One region of the Thalassotalea insulae genome, then DNA from elsewhere that is predicted to be linked to it. Evidence: predicted binding sites of a transcription regulator. Region 1 holds the regulator's gene; each other region holds the start of a gene.

Region 1 (4,218 bases):
CTGGCACCGATTCTTTTTGCTCTGACACTTCTGCTTGTGTGGGTGTTGTTTCAGGTGCCGCCGCTTCTGTACCTTCTGGCACACTTAATCGATGTAATTCAGCTAATAATTCGGGGGATGCAGGAGTTAATTCTTCACGCGCCTGCACTAAGGCAAACATATCATTAATGGTATCAAGTGCTTGTAAAATGACATCCATTAACTCTGAGGTAACGGTGCGCTGATGATTTCTTAAGATATCAAAAATGTTTTCCGCACCGTGACATACATCGACAAGTTCGGTTAAGGATAAAAAGCCAGCACCGCCCTTAACAGTATGAAATCCTCGGAATATTGCATTTAATAATTCAGCGTTATCTGGATCGTTTTCAAGTTCAACAAGTTGCTCTGATAAACTTTCAAGTATTTCGCCAGCTTCAATCAAAAAGTCCTGAAGAATTTCTTCATCCGCTTCATAAGACATCCAGCAACTCCTATTAAAAACCTAAACTAGATAAAAGATCATCGACATCGTCCTGATCGGCGACAACATCATCCCTTTGTTCTTTGTTGACGATTGGACCTTCTACTAAATTTTCACCCGTTTTCGGCTTAACGTTTTCTCCTGCTTCACCTGAAGAAATACCAAATGCCGTTAACATATTAATTAAGCTATCTTCAACTTCTCTGACCAAATCGATAACTTTACGTATCACCTGGCCGGTCAGGTCCTGAAAGTCTTGTGCCATTAATACATCCGTCATTAAGGCATGCATATGAGTGGTTTCTTTGCTCGTGGTTTTGAGCAAAATATCGATGTCTTGACACAGACTTTTGAATTCGTCGACACTTAATTCATTACGCATTAACTTTGTCCACAAGGGATCAACCGTTTGGATTTGGCTTTGAATGGTGTCAACAACAGGAAAAATAGACTCAACAGCATCCATGGTTTTATTGGCTGCATCTTCGGTACGACTAATGACATAGTTTAACCTTTCTTTAGCATCCGGAATATCTGCCGTTGCCAAATCATTCAAACGAGAGTCTAACTGAAAATTCATTAGTGAATCGTGAAGCTGACGGGTTAATTTACCTATCTCGGCAAATAACTCGGAATTAATCGGGTTCTGAATTTCAGCAATTAATTCATCAGCTTTATCTTGTTGATCCGTTTCAAGATATTCAACAAGCAACTTCGCTTGTTCCAATGAAACATGGACACCATTATCTATAGTCATGTAACGTCCTTACGTAACAACAAGCGTATAATTAACCTAAGCGTTCAAAGATTTTATCAAGCTTGGTTTTCAATGTTGCTGCCGTAAACGGTTTCACAATGTAACCATTCACACCCGCCTGAGCCGCCATAACAATTTGCTCTTTTTTAGCTTCCGCAGTCACCATTAATACCGGAATATGGGCTAAACTCGCATCGGCCCTGATAGCTTTAAGTAAATCAATACCTTGCATCCCTGGCATATTCCAATCTGTAACAACAAAATCAAAGTCACCCTCTTTCAGCATAGGTAAGGCGGTACTGCCATCGTCTGCTTCTTGAATATTAGTGAACCCTAAATCACGTAACAAATTTTTCACGATACGTCTCATTGTTGAAAAATCATCAACAACAAGTACTTTCATATTTTTATCCAAGGCACCCTCCAGGGAGTTCATTCATAATTCTATATATATATATTGTACTTAACTTTGCCAAGATTGCATACGCGCTTTTAATCGATGTAATGCCTGACTATGAATTTGGCTTACCCTTGACTCGCTGACGTCAAGTACTTGACCAATTTCACGTAAATTTAATTCTTCATCATAATATAATGACAGTACTAAAGCTTCTCTTTCAGGTAAAGTAGTAATACATTCAGACAATGCTTTTTTAAAGATAACTTGTTCGATGTCTTGATAGGGGTCATTACTGTTGCTGTCTTCAGAGCTTTGAATAACATCTTCGCTCACCCCTAAGTCATCGATACCGACAATTTTACCCGTACTGACTTCATTAAGAATATGATGGTACTCATTTAATGAAATATCAAGTTTTTCAGCAACTTCAATATCAGTAACATCACGGCCTAATTCTGCTTCTAACGCTTTTATCGCATCACTGATCATCCGGCTATTTTTATGAACAGAGCGAGGGGTCCAGTCTCCACGGCGAATTTCATCCAACATGGCACCACGAATGCGAATACCAGCAAAAGTTTCAAAACTTGCACCTTTGGTCGCATCAAAATTATTAGCCGCTTCTAACAAGCCAATCATGCCAGATTGAATCAGATCATCGACGATGACACTGGCAGGAAGTCTCGCTAATAAATGATAAGCAATGCGTTTAACTAAAACCGTATGCTGTTCTAATAAAGCACTCTTATCGATGTGTACGTTATAGGCATTCGCTTTTACCAAAATAGTCCACTCTTATGACTAATGCTCTAATAATTGCTCAATAAAAAATTCGAGATGCCCTGAAGGATGGTGTGGAATTGGCCAATTAGCCACCTTAGTTGCTAACGCCATAAATGCCTTAGCTGCAGGAGAATCTGGAAACGCTTGCACAATTGCTTGTTGTTTGCGTACTGATTTTCGAATATTTTCATCAAACGGTATAATGGCGACTAACTCAAGTGCGACATCTAAGAAGCGGTCAGACACTTTAGAAAGTTTTTCAAACAGTTGCTGCCCCTCTCTGGGACCACGAACCATGTTAGCTACCACTTTAAATTTAAAAACATCATGATCTCTGCTCAGCAGTTTCATTAATGCATAACAATCTGTAATAGATGTCGGTTCATCACACACCACCAATAACACATCTTGTGCAGCGCGGGCAAAGCTGAGCACCATATCTGAGATCCCAGCTGCGGTATCGACGATAAGCACATCAAATCCGGTCCGCATATCACTAAAGGCGCGGATCAACCCCGCATGTTCAGACGGTGTTAAATCCACCATAGATTGAGTGCCAGAAGTTGCCGGAATAATTTTAATGCCAGCAGGACCATCAATAATAATATCGTCAAGTTCGCACTCACCAGATAACACGTGAGAGATATTTCGTTTGACTCTTAAGCCAAGCATGACATCTACATTTGCCAAACCTAAATCAGCATCAAGCACTAACACCCGTTTGCCTTGCATTGCTAATGCGATCGAAGTATTTAATGAAACGTTAGTCTTACCGACACCACCTTTACCACCAGAAACTGCTATGACTTTTACTTGATTATTATGCTGCATTTTTCTTAAGCCACTTGCCTGATCTATCATTCATTTTACTCTACTAATATCAATTTTATCACATAGCCATCGCTTGTGATGTCGGCATAGGACGCCGCGTTACCTGACGGTTAAGTTTTGTTGCAAGTCTATCTGCAAGCGTAACCAATTTTTCAGTATTTGCAACTTTAATATCTTCAGGAACCCTTTGTCCGTCAGTAAGATACCCTATTGGTAAACCATTTTGAATAGAAGTTGCAATAATTTCACCAACACTTAGGCTTTCATCAAGTTTTGTGTAAATACAGCCGGCTAATGGCACCTTTTTAAAACGCTCAACGTTTTCTTGCATCACCCGATGCTGCGCATTGGCCGCTAGCACTAAATAATTACGAATTCTAACACGGGAATTAGTGATCAAGGTAGCTAAATGCTCAGCTAAACGCATATCTCTTTGCCCCATTCCCGCAGTATCAATCAAGACCAGCTTTTTATTCGAAAATTGTTGCAGTAATGTTTCTAACGCCTCGCCGTCTTTGGCTAATTTCACCTGACAGCCGATAATACGTCCGTAAGTTGATAATTGCTCAAAACCAGCAATACGGTAGCTATCGGTTGAAATCATTGCCACTTGATCCGCACCATGAATTTGAGCAAAACGCGCGGCTAATTTAGCTACCGTCGTTGTTTTGCCAACTCCAGTCGGACCAACTAGTGATACCACACCACCACGGCGAATGATGTCATTATTCGTTGTGTGTAATTGCTGAGCTAGCAATGCTTTTGCTTGCTGCCAGGCATTTTCTTCATTTAAATCAGTAGGAATACAACTGGCAATATGATCTGCGACATGTTCATTGAGGCCGAGTTCTAATAAACGATTGACTAATAATGCTTTCATTGGATCTTTTTGCGCCATATCTTGCCACATTAATCCAGACAACTGATGTTCCAATAATTGGCGCATTGACAGCATTTCCTGACGCATTTGTTCTATCTCTGCTG
Region 2 (4,218 bases), 3.2 Mb from region 1:
TTGAAATCAATAAAGTGTTAAAAAACACTTACATGCTATTATCAATGACATTAGCGTTTAGCGCAGTAACTGCCGGTATTTCAATGGCAATGGGCTTGTCTCATTTGGCGGCTCTAGTAATGACACTTGTTGCTTTCGGCTTATTATTTGTGGTCAATAAACAAGCTGATAAAGCTAATGGTATCTTCTGGATTTTTGCCTTCACTGGCTTAATGGGCGCATCTTTAGGGCCAATGCTTAACTATTATGCGGCATTACCTAATGGTGGTTCACTTATCATGCAAGCTTTAGGCGGCACTGCATTAATCTTTTTCGCCTTATCAGGATATGCCCTAACCAGTAAAAAAGACTTCTCTTTTATGGGGGGCTTTTTAATGGTAGGTCTGATTGTCGTGATCATTGCAGCTATTGCGAATATTTTCTTTGCTATCCCAGCAGTATCATTGGCCTTAAGCGCAGCAATCATTATGATCATGTCGGGTTTAATTTTGTTTGATACTAGCCGTATCATTCACGGTGGCGAACGCAACTATATTCGCGCAACCGTTGCTTTATACTTAAATATTTATAATATTTTTACCAGCCTATTACATTTATTAGGGGCTTTTGGCTCTGATGATTAATCTCTGGTAAAATTTAACGTATAATAAAAAGCCTCTAAAATAGAGGCTTTTTTTTCAACTAAATAAACAACTAAGGCACTAGCGTGAAAAGTTTGGCTGTTATTATTACTACCGCCCCAAACAATCATTTAACTGAAACTGCGTTCCAATTTATCTCACAATCAGTCGATCAGGGAATGAATGTTATTGGCGTGTTCTTTTACCAAGTAGGCGTACTAAATGCCAGTGAACATCTAGTGATACCTAGTGATGAATCCCCTTTACTTCCCCGGTGGCAAGAGCTTTCGCAAACAACAAACATCCCGTTATACCTATGTAGCACGGCAGCTGAAAAACATGGTTTATTAAGCGAAAGCAACCTTGAACTTAGCCATCAGGCATTTACCATGGCAGGTTTAGGTGAGTTGGTTGAACTTCATAGTAAAGCAGATCGTGTGGTGCAATTATGATAACGACTAAATCAATCGCGATTTTAAATACTTGCGCCCCTTTTTGTGCTCCTGATGCTAAAGATGCATTAGATATTGCTATGATCATGGGAAGTTATGAGCAAGAAACTCACTTATTCTTTAAAGGTGATGGAGTTTGGCAACTGGTAGCGCAACAACAACCTGCACAGATTAATGTAAAAGATTTTTTAAAGACTTTCGCCGCATTTGAATTTTATGATTTAGAACATCTGTATGTCTGCGAGCAAAGTTTAATAGAAAGAGGTATCAGCGCAAATTTCCATATTGATGGTGTAAAAGTACTCGCTGCTGAGCCGTTTGCTGAAGCGTTAAAACAACACGCGACGATATTAACTTTCTAGGATTATTTTTATGGAAAACACCAGTATTCACCTACTAAGAAGTTCTCCCTTTGCTGTCCAGCAAGCGAGTTTAATGTTAACGTTGTTAACCCCTGATGATGCAATTGTTTTACTCGATGATGGCTGTTACCTTAATAACCATCAATTATTAGCAGATATTCTCGCAGTGACCTCAAACGTCTATGCAATAACACCTCATATGACAGCAAGAGCATTAATAGCCCACGCTTCGATAAAAAAGATTCATTTAGCTCAATTAACAGAGCTAATTTTTACCTATTCTAATTCGGTAACCTGGCAATGAGTTTAGTGTTTAATCAACAAGAAATAGCAACAGATACCCAAGGCTATTTAATCGACCATACTCAATGGTCTGAGCCATTAGCGCAAGTTATTGCTATGCAGGATGATTTAGTACTAACTGAGCAGCATTGGGAAGTGATACGTTTCGTCCGTCAGTTTTATATAACTTATAATACTTCACCCGCTATACGGGCACTGACTAAAGCAATGAAAGCAGAATTTGGTGCGGAAAAAGCAAGCAGCCGCTATTTATATCGACTATTTCCAGAGGGACCAGCTAAACAAGCAACTAAATATGCTGGCTTGCCAAAGCCAGCTCGTTGTATTTAGCCTATATAAAACTACACTTTAATATTGATATTATGTCCGCTATTGCCAACCGCAGGCATCGCAGCACCTTCTGGACTTGCTGACTCTATTAGCTTGAGCGCCATTTGCCCTTCAATTTCTTGTTGGCTTTGTGCTTTTTTCGCGGTCAATATTGCGTGAGCTGATTCAGTATTGGTTTGAACGCTATCTGTAGAACCTATGGTTATAGACATAAAACCTCTCTTAATGATTGATAAAAGTACAACGTTTTTTCATCACACCTTTTACAGTATCGACCATAACAGAGAAAACTTAATAAAAAAAGGTGCATTTAAGCACCTTTTTTTCTTTGCATATCGACGAGTTTTTAGCTTTGTGGCAAAGTAGGGATTGTGATCCCTGCCATTTCCAACATCACTCGTACCACCTGACAGCTATAGCCAAACTCGTTGTCATACCAGACATAAAGTACAGCTCTATCGCCGTCAACAATAGTTGCTTGTGAATCAACCACACCCGCATAACGAGAACCAACTAAGTCAGTTGAAACAATTTCAGTCGATGCTGTGTAATCAACCTGGTTTTGTAACTTAGAGTTTAACGAGATATTACGTAAATAATCATTTAACGCTTCTTTCGACGTTTCTTGCTTAAGATTCAGGTTCATAATAGCCATCGATACATTTGGCGTAGGTACACGAATAGCGTTACCTGTTAATAAACCTTTTAACTCTGGTAATGCTTTAGCTACGGCTTTTGCTGCACCGGTCGTACTGATCACCATATTTAGTGGTGCACTGCGGCCGCGACGTGGTGCTTTATGATAATTATCGATCAGGTTTTGGTCATTGGTATATGAATGGACCGTTTCTACATGGCCATTTCTGATACCAAAGTGATCATTTAATGCTTTTAACACAGGGGTGATAGCATTAGTTGTACAGCTAGCTGCAGATATGATTTTATCTTCCGCTAAAATCATATCTTCGTTTACGCCGTAAACGATGTTTTTAATATCGCCTTTTGCTGGCGCCGTTAATAGTACTTTAGCCACACCAGTAGACTGTAAGTGTTGCCCTAAGCCCTCTTCATCACTCCAAATACCAGTATTATCAACAACTAGCGCATTATTAATACCGTAGGAAGTATAATCAATTTCTGATGGTGAATTAGCATAAATTACTTTAATAAATGCACCATTTGCTTTGATAACGTTATTTTCTTCATCAATAGTGATACTACCGTTAAACGCACCATGAACAGAGTCACGACGCAATAAACTAGCGCGTTTGGCTAAATCACCATCTTTTCCTGGGCGAATAACAATCGCACGTAAGTTGAGTTTAGAACTCGGTCCAGCACGCTCTATTAATAAACGAGCTAATAAACGACCAATACGGCCAAAACCGTATAACACTACGTCTTTTGCTGGCTCTTGGTCAGCATTTTTACAGATGTCAGTTAATTCTTTTTCTAAATATTGTTCAATCGAAAAACCGTTAGCACCACCTTGAAACAAATAACGATACGCTAACTTACCTACATCAATACGTGCCGGCGCTAATTCCATTTTGCTTAACGCTTCGATAAAAGGAAAGCTTTCACGTAAACGAAGCTTACTTTCTTCATGTAATGCGACAGACTTATGGGCTTTGATAATGTCGATAGCAGAAGCATTCACTAATGGGCGTCCATAAACAGAAACTTCAATACCTTTGTTTCTAAATAGCTGCCCAATAATAGGCTGCATATTTTCAGCAAATGTTTGACGTTCTTGCCAGCTAGTTTGATATTGTTCCTCAAGATGAGAAGTCATTGCGTAAACCTTTTATTTCAGTCAATTGAACCATGTACTAATATTCATTATAGTGATTAATATTAGTAACGAAATGCGGGGCGTATTGTAATTGAACATGAAATGTTTCGCTATAGGTTACACCGACTTTCTTAATATATTTTTTTGAGCACATTGATGAAAATTAGCTATTTTTTACTATTAACCGCGCTGACCTCGCTTTTGGGCTGTGATTCAGCTCCTAATTATGTTCAATTATGCCAGCAGCACCCTCAAATATGTGAAGAGTTCCATGAGGATTCCTGGTGCAAAAAAGAGCGTATCGAAGTTGGCATGGCAAATATTGCAGCTAAAACTGCTCCACAAGACATTCATAA
Region 3 (4,218 bases), 1.9 Mb from region 1:
GCAGCAACCGCTAAACCTAGCGCGGCAGAAATTGATGTACTGGAGTGGCCAACACTTAAGACATCATATTCACTTTCTTCACGCCAAGGAAACGGATGCAAGCCATCTTTTTGTCGAATAGTGTGTAACTGATCGCGACGGCCGGTGAGAATTTTATGTGGATAAGCCTGGTGACCGACATCCCAGATCAAGTGATCAAAAGGAGTGTTGTAGACATAATGCAATGCAACGGTTAATTCAATGGTACCTAACCCTGAAGCGAAATGGCCGCTACTTTTACTGACGGAATTCAATAGATAGCGGCGCAGCTCTTCACTGGCTTGTGCTAACTGGCTTTGTTCAAGCTGGCGTAAATCCGCAGGACTATTGATGCCAGCCAACAGAGGATAATGATCAAGGTTTGTAGTCATAATTATTATTCAGTACCTAGCTGGTACGTTCGATGATAAAGGTCGCAAATTCCGACAAATTCTGTGTATTGTAAGGCAAAGAGGCTAAAGCTTGAAGTGCTTGTTGATATAAGTCGTCTGCTTTTTGTTGCGCGCCTGTTAATCCTAGTAGTGCAGGGTAGGTACTTTTATTGGCATTAACATCTGAACCTGCTGGTTTGCCAAGTTCTTCTTCGCTGGAAGTGATGTCGATAATATCATCGCGTACCTGATAGGCTAAGCCAACTCGTTGGGCAAACGTTGCCAGTGCTTGTTTTTCTTCGGTGCTAATGTTGTGAGCACATTCGGCAGCCATTAAAACGGACGCTTCTAGTAAGGCTCCGGTTTTTAATGCATGTAGCTGTTCCAGTTGGCTGAGCGAGATTTGCTCGCCGGTAGCGGCTAAATCTAACGCTTGTCCGCCACACATTCCCTGATAACCACTGGCTTTTACTAGTTGCTGGATCAGTGTTATCCGTTTTTCAGCTACCGCAGGTGAGAATGGATGATTTGCTAAAATATCAAAAGCTAAAGTTTGTAAACTGTCACCAGCTAAAATCGCCGTTGCTTCATCATAAGCTTTATGGCAGGTCGGCTGACCTCGACGTAAATCATCATCATCCATCGCAGGGAGGTCATCATGAAGTAGCGAGTAGGCATGGATACATTCGATTGCTGCAGCTATCCCGTCAATATCTGTTGCGCTTACCCCTAAACTTTGACCTGTGATATGAGCCAGGTAAGGACGCATTCGCTTGCCGCCAATTAATAAACCATAACGCATTGCAGCTAATAGCTTTTCATCATTTACCGCTAAACTGTCAAGTTTAGTAATTAAGTATTGATCGGTTCTGGTTTGAATACCGTTAAGATCTGTTAATAGCTCCACCTTGGTTATTTCTCTTCCTCAGTGAAGTCTACTAAACTTTGCTCGCCATTATTATTCATTAAAATTTGAATACGTTGCTCAGCATCTTTTAATTTTTCCTGGCTGACTTTGCTTAAATTAAGCCCTCGCTCGAATAATGCCATTGAGTCTTCCAGGCTTAATTCTCCCTGTTCGAGCTTTTGCACTATGGTTTCGAGCTCACCAAGCGACTCTTCAAAGCTTAAGTTTTCAATCTTTTTACGCGGCATTATCAGATACTCTGCACATTAGCGCGTGTTACTTTATTTAAGTGACACAGCCAGTATTTTGAAATTTATGCGCAAGTTACCTTAGCTGGCATCATTGGTCAATGATGGTTATATTGATAGCTAAATAAAAATATTCTTTTTATTGGCTTAAGTTATTGACAATATGGGCGATAATAAAGATATAACAATTAGCAAATACCTATGTTTCTTTTTATCATTTACCAGTAACTGTGATTAAAAACATCAGTATTTGTGTTCGCCTATCAATGAACCTTAGGGTATTATCAAATGGGCTGTTGATTTAGCAAGTTTATTTGGAGGCATATGTGGATTTAGCTACGCTACTGGGAATTTTAGGAGCTATTGGTTTTATCGTAATGGCCATGGTCTTAGGTGGCGATATCAACATGTTTGTTGATACCCAGTCTATTCTTATCGTATTTTGTGGTTCAACTTTTATTGTCTTGGCAAATTATAATATGGGGCAGTTTTTCGGCATAGGTAAAATTATCGCTAAAGCCTTTATGTTTAAAATTGAACAGCCGGAAGAGTTAATTGAAAAATCAGTTGAAATGGCGGATGCCGCTCGTAAAGGGGGCTTTTTAGCATTAGAAGAAGCAGAAATATCCAATGCCTTTATGCAAAAAGGTGTTGATATGTTAGTGGATGGTCATGATGCTGATGTGGTGCGTGGTACCTTGCAAAAAGACATTCAATTAACTACTGAACGCCATGAAACTGGAATTGGCATGTTATCTGCGTTAGCAGATGTTGCACCAGCAATGGGAATGATAGGTACTTTGATTGGATTAGTGGCTATGCTTTCTAATATGGATGATCCTAAAGCGATTGGTCCAGCTATGGCGGTAGCCCTTTTAACGACACTTTATGGTGCATTTTTAGCCAATGTTATCGCCATTCCGATTGCTAATAAACTAAAAATTCGCATGGCGGAAGAAAAGCTTAATCAGGAATTGATCTTAGATGCGGTACTTGGTATTCAGGATGGACAGAATCCTAGAGTCATTGAAGGATTGCTGAAAAATTATCTGGCAGAAGGTAAGCGCACCATAGATACGAATGAAGAGTAAAAGAGGCTATTATGGCAAATCCTCCAGAGTGTAAATGTCCTCCTCCCGGGTTACCACCTTGGATGGGGACGTTTGCCGATTTAATGTCACTGTTGATGTGCTTTTTCGTATTATTGCTGTCGTTTTCCGAGATGGATGTCTTAAAGTTTAAACAGATTGCCGGTTCAATGAAGTTTGCTTTTGGTGTACAGAATAAAATTGAAGTGAAAGATATTCCTAAAGGCACTAGCATTATTGCACAGGAATTTAGGCCGGGTAAGCCAGAACCAACACCGATTGAGGTGATCCAGCAACAAACGGTAGAAATGACTCAGCAAATGTTGGAATTTCAGGCGGGGGACGAAACTTCAGCGGGTGGCCGGCAGGAACAGCGGGGTACTGAACGTGGTGGTCAGTCGCAAAGTACTGCGGATCAAATGTCGGCTCAGGCTGCGCAAAAAGCAAAAGATGAGTTAGAGCAAGCGTCGCAGGAGCAAGTGAATGAGCTGGTGAAGAAAATTGCCGAGCAGCTGGAACAGCAAATTCAGGATGGAGCGATTGAATTAGAAGCCTTAGGTCAGCAGGTGATCATTCGTATTCGGGAAAATGGTTCATTTCCATCAGGTTCTGCGTTTTTGCAACCGAAATTTCGTCCTATCATTCAGGAAATCGGCGAGCTGCTGAAAACTGTTCCGGGTGAGATCATGGTTTCCGGTCATACTGATAATCAAGGGATAGCCTCTGAGTTATTTACTTCAAACTGGGATTTGTCAAGCAAGCGTGCAGTGGCTATTGCACATGAGTTAGTTAAAGTGCCAGACTTTGATCAAAGTCGCATGATTGTTGCTGGACACGCAGATGCACGGCCACTAGTACCGAATACTAATGCGCTAAATCGTCGCCGTAATCGACGAGTTGAAATTGCGATTAATCAGGGCAAGGCAAAAGAAACTGAGCCGTATTCGATTATTAAAAGTGACAATTAGCAAAAGTAATTAGTCGTTAACACATAGCAATTAATGATTATCTCACCGCTAGCATCCCCCTGCGTTGACTAAAATATGCGTCAACTTGGTATAACAAAAAAGGATCTCACAAGAGATCCTTTTTTGTTATACAGCTATCAGGCCATAGGGTATAATGCGCGCCAATTATTTTATGCTCACTTATTATTCGGTATTTTTATGAAGTTCATTGTTAAGTTACAAGCTGAAATTGCAATAAAAAGTCGCCCTGTACGTAAACGTTTTACTAAGATTTTAGAATCTAATATCAAAAATGTCTTACGTCGGGTCGATGAGCAGGTAACGACGAAAATTAACTGGGATAGCATTGAAGTTAACAGCAAAAATACCGATGAAAAAAATCGTCAGCAATTGATCGAAACATTGCAGTGTATTCCTGGTGTGGCGATGTTTATTGAAGTGCAGCGCACAGACTTTACTGATCTGCACGATATTTATGAAAAAACCTTAGCAGTTCACGCTAAAACCATTGAAAACAAAACTTTTTGTGTTCGCGTTAAGCGCACGGGTGAACATGAATTTACTTCATTACAAATTGAACAATATGTTGGTGGTGGC

The links. Region 1 encodes FliA, which starts transcription of late flagellar genes. Its sites were predicted from a motif close to CTAAAGNTNNNNNNNNNNNNGCCGATA; they were not measured.
Region 2: a site for FliA is predicted at 2,337-2,363, ahead of QQK06_RS19000 (cytoplasmic protein). Genes of this name have one in related genera too.
Region 3: a site for FliA is predicted at 1,712-1,738, ahead of pomA (flagellar motor protein PomA). Genes of this name have one in related genera too.

What each region holds. Positions count from the first base shown of each region.
Region 1 covers NZ_BSST01000001.1:1,019,452-1,023,669, forward strand. Annotated here, with positions in the region: gene QQK06_RS04725 (chemotaxis protein CheA) at 1-463, opposite strand, end outside; gene QQK06_RS04730 (protein phosphatase CheZ) at 477-1,220, opposite strand; gene cheY (chemotaxis response regulator CheY) at 1,252-1,635, opposite strand; gene QQK06_RS04740 (RNA polymerase sigma factor FliA) at 1,684-2,403, opposite strand; gene QQK06_RS04745 (MinD/ParA family protein) at 2,422-3,264, opposite strand; gene flhF (flagellar biosynthesis GTPase FlhF) at 3,293-4,218, opposite strand, start outside.
Region 2 covers NZ_BSST01000001.1:4,237,355-4,241,572, forward strand. Annotated here, with positions in the region: gene QQK06_RS18975 (Bax inhibitor-1/YccA family protein) at 1-623, shown strand, start outside; gene tusD (sulfurtransferase complex subunit TusD) at 707-1,072, shown strand; gene tusC (sulfurtransferase complex subunit TusC) at 1,069-1,434, shown strand; gene tusB (sulfurtransferase complex subunit TusB) at 1,445-1,738, shown strand; gene QQK06_RS18995 (TusE/DsrC/DsvC family sulfur relay protein) at 1,735-2,067, shown strand; gene QQK06_RS19000 (cytoplasmic protein) at 2,079-2,279, opposite strand; gene QQK06_RS19005 (glyceraldehyde-3-phosphate dehydrogenase) at 2,414-3,862, opposite strand; gene QQK06_RS19010 (DUF2989 domain-containing protein) at 4,019-4,218, shown strand, end outside.
Region 3 covers NZ_BSST01000001.1:2,895,803-2,900,020, forward strand. Annotated here, with positions in the region: gene dxs (1-deoxy-D-xylulose-5-phosphate synthase) at 1-410, opposite strand, end outside; gene ispA ((2E,6E)-farnesyl diphosphate synthase) at 427-1,317, opposite strand; gene xseB (exodeoxyribonuclease VII small subunit) at 1,323-1,565, opposite strand; gene pomA (flagellar motor protein PomA) at 1,892-2,656, shown strand; gene QQK06_RS13145 (flagellar motor protein MotB) at 2,668-3,621, shown strand; gene thiI (tRNA uracil 4-sulfurtransferase ThiI) at 3,820-4,218, shown strand, end outside.